Linked DNA regions of Chlorobaculum tepidum TLS. Each later gene encodes a partner of the first gene's protein in a complex. Links are inferred from orthologs where the notes say so. Each region holds a gene or a part of one and is shown on either strand. Other genes may lie near its edges.

Region 1 (4,602 bases):
GCTGATCGGCAAAGCGCGACATCATGATGTAGCGGGCCAGCTCCTCTTTTTCGATTTTAAAGCTGTCGTCGAGCCTGAATCTGCTGAGCGAATCGGCCACCGCAGCCTTGGAGACGCCCGCATTTTCGAGCTTCGGCCTCACGACCATATCGAACAGCCGCTCCCTGGTGCGCTGCGACGAAACGCCCATGTAGATTGAGTTGTCCTTCGCGATGGTCACGGTCAGCACGTCGGACTCCGGCAGCTTCATGTTCGAATGAGACGACGGCAGGTCGATGGTCACCGCTTCCGGCGGACGGAACTTGGTGGTCAGCATAAAAAAGGTCAGCAGCAGAAATGCCACATCGACCATCGGCGTCATGTCAAGCCGGAACCCTACCCTTTTTGCCTTGATTTTGGACATGGTTCGAGATCAGGATTTACTGCTGCCAAGGGTCTGGATAATGTAGAACGCCGCCTCGTCGATCTGGTAGCTGAAGCGGTCAACCCGGCTGGTAAAGACGTTGTAGGTGACGATGCCCATGATACCGCCGAGAATGCCGAGCGCCGTGTTGAAGAGCGCCTCGGAGATGCCGAGCGAGAGCTGCACCGCGTCGGGCGCGCCGCTGGTGGCCATCGCCGAGAAGGCGCGGATCATGCCGAGCGTGGTACCGAGCAGGCCGACCATCGTGGAGATCGAGGCGATGGTCGAGATGGCGACGAGGTTCTTTTCGAGCAGCGGCATCTCCATGAGGGTCGCCTCCTCGACAGCTTTCTGCATCTCGCTGATGCGCTTCTCACGGTCGGTCACGTTGTGTACGGCGAGCATCTTGTAGCGGTCGAGCACGGCGCGGAGCACGGCGGAGAGGGAGCTCTGGTGGTCGTCACAGCGGGAGATGGCCTGGTCGATGGAGCCCGAATCGACATCCTGCTTGAGGCTTTGTACGAACTCCGTGATGGAGCCTTTGCCGGAAGCTTTGTTTAGCGCGACGATCCGCTCGACGATGTAGGCGATCACCATCAGAATCAGCGCCATCAGCACCGACACGATCGGCCCGCCTTTCCAGACGGCATGGAACATGGACTCCGGTGGTGTTGTGCCCATCCAGACATAAAAACCAAGGGATACCGCGTAGGTCACCACAATCAGTATCGCCGTAAAAAATCCCTGCTTCATATGGTTGGTATTGAGATGTTGGAAGTAACGGAATCCATAAAAAAGCCTCTCCGAAACCAGATCAAGCTCATCCGGCAGTCATACGTCCAGGAGTTGAGACCCGAGCGGCATCTGAAAACATCGAGGCAAAAAGAGCGACTATCACTGTGATAATGTAGTAATAAAGCACTGACACAACAATGAGTCAGACAAGGAAGCATCAGGAAAATCGCCTGGAAAAGCATTTTTTTCACAAAAATCGGCATAAGACCTCTTCTATTGAAACACGGCTCGCAAGGCATTGCGATTTCTTTATTTTCAATTTATCATAGCATCGAACAAAACGGGAAAAGAATGAGAACATTACAGGCATGATACCGGAACGCATGATTGATGAGGTCCGCCAGAGCACGGACATTGTTGACGTGGTGTCGGATTATGTCAGGCTGCACCCCTCGGGCCGCCATTTCAAGGCGCTCTCGCCCTTTACGCAGGAGAAGACCCCGTCGTTCATCGTCTCGCCCGACAAGCAGATTTACAAATGCTTTTCGAGCGGCAAGGGCGGCAACGTCTTCACCTTCGTCATGGAGATGGAGAAGGTGAGCTTTCCTGAAGCGGTCGAGATGCTGGCCAAACGCGCCGGAATCGACATCGGCAAATACCAGCAACAGAAGGCCAAAGAAAAGGATAAACGGGAGGCCAGCCAGTTCGACACACTGCGCTGGGCGGCGAAGCTGTTCCACGGCACGCTGCAAAGCGAGGCCGGAAGCGCGGCGCTCGCCTACCTCACCGGCAAGCGGGGACTCGAACCCGGCACGATCCGGCGCTTCGGCCTCGGCTTCGCGCCCGAGTCGTGGGATCACCTGCTCCATGCGGCGGAGCGTGACGGAGCACCGGTCGAGCATCTCGTCAGCCTCGGCCTCCTGACGCGCCACCCGAAGCGCAACACTCTCTACGACACATTCCGCAACCGGATCATCTTTCCGATTCTGACCGTCGGCGGCCAGGTGGCGGGCTTCGGCGGGCGTACGCTGTCAAACGACGCCGAAACACCCAAGTACATCAACTCGCCGGAGAGCGCCTTCTTCGAGAAGTCGAAGCTGCTCTACGGGATGCACGCCGCCAAGAACGAAATCCGGCGGCAGGAAACGGCCATTCTCGTCGAAGGGTACATGGACGTGATCGCCATGCACCAGGCGGGCTTCACCAACACGGTCGCCTCGTGCGGCACGGCGCTCACCCGCTACCAGGCCAAAATCCTGAAGCGCTACACCTCGCGCGTGCTCTTCCTCTACGACGGCGACAACGCAGGCAAGAAATCGATGCTGGCGGGCATCGACATTCTGCTCTCGGAGGGGCTGACGCCGTGGGTGGTGATGCTGCCCGGCAATGAAGACCCCGACAGTTTCATTCGCAACTACGGCAAGGAGGCGTTTCTCGGCGAGCTGGAGAGTGAAAAAAGCTCGTTTCAGGATTTCCAGCTCCGCTGCTATCAGGATGCCGGATGGATGGAGAGCCCCGATACCGCCTCAAAAGCGATTTCTGCCATGACGCGGAGCATCGCCCTCATCGCCGATCCGGTGCAGAAGGAACTGTACATCGACGAGCTGTCGAAAAAGCTCGATCTCAGCCGCCAGACGCTCCGCGAGGTGATGGCCGCGAGCGACACCGGGGGCAGCACGCGAGAGTCACGCCAGCGCCGCAGCGAACCGGCCCCGCAGCCCCTCGCGCGGCAAGCGCCGCTCTCCGTGACGGAACGCACCTTCCTCGAAGCGCTGATCGAAAGCACCTTCTACGGCAACGAAGTGCTCGACTTCGCCGCCTCGCATGAGTCGATGTTCCACCTCGAACATCCTGCCGCGCAAACAATTTTCAGCCATCTGGTCAGGCGATTCCGCGAAATGAATGACCGCGACGGTCACCTCGACATCAACTCTGAGATCAGCTCCATCGGCATGGAGGACGCAAGCAACCTCGCCTTCGACATCCTCTTCCGCCTGCCGGTCAACGAAACCACGCGCCTGACCCCTGCCGAACTCGAACAGCACGCCCGCCGTTGCCTCTCTCACTTCCTCGTTGCGGTCAAAGCGCTGGTGCTCGAACCGTTGCAGAAAGAGAAACAGAAAATTATCGCACAACTCCAGTCAGCCACCAGCACGCACGAACAGGAACGCTTGTCAAGAGAGCTTCTCGAACACAACAAACAATTTCGCGCGATGGAGCAGGAGGTTGACGAGTCGATCAGGGGAATATTGGGGGAATAAAATTTCGCCTGTTCAACAGCTTATAACAATTGCCTTTTATCCAGCAATAAAAGGCGATCTATGAACAGGAGAAATATGGCTATACAAAAGTCCGTCCGTAAAGCGGGAATAGATCAATCATCTGACCGGAATTTCGGTAACTCTCACTTTTGACTCCACATCTGAAACGCCGATTTTTTTCAGTTCATCACAAAAAACTTCATACGTAGCATAAGGAGATTTTGATGGACCGATAATCAGACTGTCGAATATTTTAGAAAGGTCAATATCAGAAAGAACAGGATCGATAGCAGCATTCAGAGGCATCTTGTACACATTACGCGAAGCACCAACCTGCTCTTCAACACCCGGCTCTATCAATCGCGCAGAAGTCTCCGATGTAAAGCATTTTGGCAAATAAACACAACGCCACTCACGCTCCTCCTTGAATACTTTATGCTTCACACAGAGAACGTTAATCAGAATCATCGAGACTATTGCAGAGGTAACAAGATCCGGGTCCAGGCGTTCAAGGAAGGATTTATGATTTTCAACATTTTTAATAACCTCGGCAAGTTCCAGATGCTGTTGACCTTTTCCTTTATATAAAACCGGATTGAAAAATATCCGCAAAACTTGTGAAACAGCTGACAGAGCCGGAAGTCTAAGAAACATAGCTACAGGCTGCGACTGACCACAAAACGCCCTCCACATAGACAATCGACCCAACTCTTTCTCACTTTCATCATGCTCCAACACTGACAGAAAATACGTTCCATCATTCCTGCCATGAGAATGATCACTATAAATCTTCATTACCCTGTCAACAACTCCCGGCAAAACCACCTCAATACGATTTCTAAATTCAACCCAATGGTTATTTTCATTTGACAAAAGACCATCCATGATATTAAACCCATCCTGCACCTCTTGTCTGTCTGGCATATGAAGAGCATTACGCATCAGAACCCGTTTCTCTCTAATAATATCCAATGCCGACTCTGTCGATGTATAGTGAACAAACAAGACATCATTACTTATTAAGCCGGAGCTAGAGAAATAATATTGCATCTTTTTATAAAAAAAATTCGGCAAAAATATCTCTTCTAACTTCGCGAGGTCATCATTATAACCAGCTGTAGCAAGCCCCTTCTTCGTATTGGACATGGCACCCTTTTTTTCTTGGCAAGGACTTAACCAATGGTGATAGTAAATTTATTATAA
Region 2 (4,075 bases), 1.3 Mb from region 1 along the record:
AGCCAGACTGCTCGACGCGGTCGAATCGCTTCTGCCCCGTTAATTTCAAAGCACGACCGTTCATGATAACGCAGGAATCCCTGTTCGATCCCGCTCCGGAAGAAGCCGCGCAGCCGAACTCTCCGCTGGAGGGCCTCGGCGAATTGTGCCGCATCACCGTCGAATGCCGCAAGTGCCGTCTGGCCCAAACGCGCAAAAACGTGGTCTTCGGCGAAGGGAATCCCCAGGCCGGTCTGTTCGTTATAGGAGAGGCTCCGGGAGCGGATGAAGATGCGCAGGGCCGCCCCTTCGTGGGCCGCTCGGGCCAGCTGCTCGACAAGATACTGCTCGCCATCGGCTTCGAGCGCCAAGACGTCTATATCGGCAACATCATCAAGTGCCGTCCGCCGGAGAATCGCAATCCGCTCGCGGACGAAATCGACTGCTGCAAGCCGTGGCTCATGCAACAGCTCGGCATCATCAAACCGAAGGTGCTGCTCCTGCTCGGCAAAGTGGCGGCCAACACGATACTCGAAAACACGCAATCGATGGGTTTGATGCGAGGTCGCATCATCAAGTGGAAAGGGTTTGACTGCGTCGTGACCTACCACCCGGCGGCGCTGCTCCGCAATCCGAACTGGAAGCGCCTCTGCTGGGAGGATGTGCAGATGCTCCGGGCGCATTACGACAAGGTCTGCCCGAACGGCTGACCGCACAGGAAACCATGAGAAGACGAGGAAAAGAAAAGGAATGAAGCCGCGCGAACCGCAACTCGATTTGAGCCGTGACATCGACTTCAGCAAGGAGAGCCGGGTGCCCCCCTACTCGCTGGAGGTCGAACAGGAGGTGCTTGCCTGCATCCTGCTCGAAGACGATCCGATCGAACAGGTGATCCAGATTTTCGGCGACAACGGCGAAGCGGTCTTTTACGAAAAGCGCCACCAGATCATCTACAAGGCGATGATGCTGCTCTACCAGAAGCGGCAGGCCATCGACCTCATCACGGTAAGCGAAGAGCTGTCGCGCATAGGCGAGCTGGAGAACATCGGCGGACGCCCCTACCTCGGCGAACTTTCGGGAAAGGTGATCAGCTCGGCGAACATCGAGTTCTACGCCCGGCTGGTGAAGGAGAAATACCTCTACCGGCGGTTGATCTCGATTTCGTCGCACATTTCGAGCGCAGCCTACAACACCTCGATGGACATCTTCGATCTGGTCGAAAACGCCTCGCAGCAGTTCTTCAACATCTCGCAGGCGGGTGTCAAGAAAAAGGCCACCAGCATCAAGGAGTTGCTCAAAACCGCCACGAGAATGATCGAGAATCTCGGCTCGTCACACTCGTCGGTCACGGGCATCGGATCCGGATTTTCGGAACTCGACGAGTACACGGCGGGCTTCCAGCCGTCGGACATGATTATCATCGCCGCCCGTCCGTCCGCCGGTAAAACCGCCTTCGCGCTGGCACTGGCGCGAAACGCGGCGGTGAACTTCAACACGCCGGTGCTCTTCTTCAGCCTCGAAATGGCGGAGATTCAGCTCGCGCTCAGGCTGATGTGCGCCGAAGCCTACGTCGAGTCGCAGCTCGTGAGGCGCGGCCAGATTTCGCCGGAGATGATGAACAAGATCATCAACAGCATGGACGCGCTGGCCGACGCCAAGCTCTTCATCGACGACACGCCGGGCATCTCGATCATGGAGCTGACCGCCAAGACCCGCCGCATGAAGCAGGAGCATGGCATCGGCATGGTGGTGGTTGACTACCTCCAGCTCGTCACGCCGGTCAGGGACGGGCGCTCGAACCGCGAGCAGGAGATCGCGCAGATTTCTCGCTCGCTCAAGGCGCTCGCCAAGGAGCTGAACATTCCGGTGATCGCGCTGGCGCAGCTCAACCGCTCGGTCGAACAGCGCTCCGGCGACCGCCGGCCTCAGCTCAGCGACCTTCGCGAATCCGGCTCGATCGAGCAGGACGCCGATATGGTGATATTCCTGTCGAGACCGGAGATGTACGGCATCAAGAACTTCGAGGATGGCTCCTCGACCAAGGACATAACCGAGGTGGTCATCGGCAAGCAGCGAAACGGCCCGATCGGCACGGTCAGGCTGCTTTTCCTGAAAAAGTACGGGCGCTTCCAGTCCACGGCCAACAGCTACCTGACAGCCGCCGATAGCGGACAGCAGCAGCCAGAACCCGCCCGTGGAGATGGCTATCCGGAGGCATCCCTGCCGGAGCCGCCGCCGCTCGATATGGACAGCTTTATCAACAATTCGGACGCCGCACCCTTTTAACCCTGCCGGTCATGGTTTACAGAAAAGCCCCGAAACATTCCGGCGACGCGCCGGACTCGAGCGCAAACCCTGCCGATCGCCCTGCTTCGACAGGCAAGGAGCGCCGTTATCAAGGCATCGGCAGCGCGAAGGGATTCGCCATCGGAGAGACCTACGAATTCGTCAGAGAGACCATCGAGCACGAAACCGCCGACCTCTCGCCGGAGAACATCGAGGGGGAGATCGAGCGCTTCATGACCGCCCTGCACCGGTCGGAAAAGGAGCTGAAAAAGATCGAACGGGTGACCACCCGCAAAATCGGGCGCCTCTACTCCGATCTGTTCCAGGCGCAGATCATGCTGCTCAAGGATCCGGTGCTGACCGGCAACATCACCCGCCGCATCCGCCAGGAGCTGAAGCCCGCGCATATCGTTATCGAGCAGGAGTTCGGCAAACTTCTCGAACACTTCCTCAACTCCGACGACGTCATCTTCCGCGAGCGGGCCGCCGACCTGCACGACCTCAAGGAGCGGATCATCCGAAATCTGCACATTCGCAAGCTGCACTCCTGGGTGCCCGAAGGCTCCATTGTGGTCTCGCACCACCTCTCGCCGGCGGACATCATTCTCCTCAGCCGCAGCAACATCAAGGGCTTCGCCACTGACACCGGCGGCAAAACTTCGCACGTCTCGCTGATCTGCAAATCGCTCAACATCCCGATTGTAGTCGGCCTGGGCAACTTTTCGCAGAAGGCGGTTTCGGGCGAACGCATCATTCTCGACGGCAACGAAGGCCTTGTCATCACTAATCCGCTGGATGAAACTGTCGATACCTATCTCAAAAAGCGGGAAGAGGAGAGCAAACGCGAGGCCGATGACTCGATCATGGCTCATCGTCACGCCTTTACCCGTTGCGGCGTGAGGATTTCAGTCTATTCGAACATCGATTTCAAGGAGGAGATCGAACATCTCGACTCGATGGGGGCCGAAGGCGTGGGATTGTTCAGAACCGAAAATCTTTTCCTCGACGATCTCAAGCCTCCAAAAGAGGCGGCACAACAGGAGTATTACCGCAAGATGGGCGAGATGCTCGCGCCGAAGCCGCTGGTCATCCGCCTGTTCGACATCGGCGGCGACAAGCTCATCTACTCGCCCGTCAAGGAGCCGAACCCGAACCTCGGCTGGCGGGGCGTCAGGATTCTGATCGACGTGCCGGAGATTCTCGACGCGCAGCTCCAGGCGGTCATCAGGGCCAACATTCACGGCAACATCGACGTGCTGATCCCCATGATTTCGTCGGTCGAGGAGATCATGCACATCAAACAGGCAGTCGAGGAGCATTATAAACATATCAGATCACTCACCACCGAGCCGCTGGACAAACCGGGCATCGGCGCCATGATCGAGGTGCCGGCGGCCGTCGAGCTGATCGACGAAATCACGCAAATCGTCGATTTCGTCAGCATCGGCACCAACGACCTGACCCAGTACACCCTTGCCGTTGACCGCAACAACCTGATCGTGCAGGATCTGTTCGAGAAATTCCACCCGGCGGTCATCCGCCAGCTTCACCGCGTCATTTCGACCGCGCAGAAAAACCACTGCCGGGTCTCGCTTTGCGGAGACATGGGTTCCGACCCCTTGGCCACACCATACCTCATTGGCTGCGGCCTCCGGGAGTTCAGCATCGTCAGCTCTGATATCCCGGCACTCAAGGCGATGGTAGGTAAATACACGGTCGAGGAGTGCGAAGCGCTCGCCGCCGAATGCCTGAAACTCTCCAGCGCCTCGGCCATCAAGGCGCACCTCGAAGCGTTCGTCAAGGCGCACTG

The links. Proteins that work in one complex are often made in the same cells at the same time.
Region 2: the proteins of dnaG (region 1) and dnaB are in contact, whole or in part, in a crystal structure (PDB 2R6A), measured with the Geobacillus stearothermophilus proteins. The link is inferred for Chlorobaculum tepidum TLS from one-to-one orthologs. Residues at the interface, in WP_049624496.1 of Geobacillus stearothermophilus: Lys456, Leu457, Leu458, Pro459, Ala460, Asn463, Ala464, Leu467, Leu535, Leu536, Ile537, Ala538, Gln544, Glu545, Asp548, Tyr549, His552; in WP_033016901.1 of Geobacillus stearothermophilus: Ser13, Glu15, Ala16, Gln18, Glu91, Leu92, Asp94, Ala95, Val96, Pro97, Thr98, Ala99, Ala100, Asn101, Tyr104, Tyr105, Ile108.

The regions. Positions count from the first base shown.
Region 1 is NC_002932.3:1,492,664-1,497,265, forward strand. The notes cover bases 1,003-3,960. They hold dnaG (DNA primase), read left to right. Parts: upstream 1,003-1,521; coding sequence 1,522-3,399; downstream 3,400-3,960. Other genes in these bases: AYT24_RS07175 (MotA/TolQ/ExbB proton channel family protein), read right to left, coding at 1,003-1,156; AYT24_RS07185 (DUF2971 domain-containing protein), read right to left, coding at 3,517-3,960. Also shown: AYT24_RS07170 (ExbD/TolR family protein), read right to left, coding at 1-403; more of AYT24_RS07175, read right to left, coding at 413-1,002; more of AYT24_RS07185, read right to left, coding at 3,961-4,545. UniProt on the Escherichia coli protein: RNA polymerase that catalyzes the synthesis of short RNA molecules used as primers for DNA polymerase during DNA replication.
Region 2 is NC_002932.3:216,331-220,405, reverse strand. The notes cover bases 1-2,997. They hold dnaB (replicative DNA helicase), read left to right. Parts: upstream 1-729; coding sequence 730-2,265; downstream 2,266-2,997. Other genes in these bases: ptsP (phosphoenolpyruvate--protein phosphotransferase), read left to right, coding at 2,277-2,997; AYT24_RS01055 (uracil-DNA glycosylase), read left to right, coding at 63-689; coaBC (bifunctional phosphopantothenoylcysteine decarboxylase/phosphopantothenate--cysteine ligase CoaBC), read left to right, coding at 1-43. In the rest of the region: more of ptsP, read left to right, coding at 2,998-4,075. UniProt on the Escherichia coli protein: The main replicative DNA helicase, it participates in initiation and elongation during chromosome replication. Travels ahead of the DNA replisome, separating dsDNA into templates for DNA synthesis.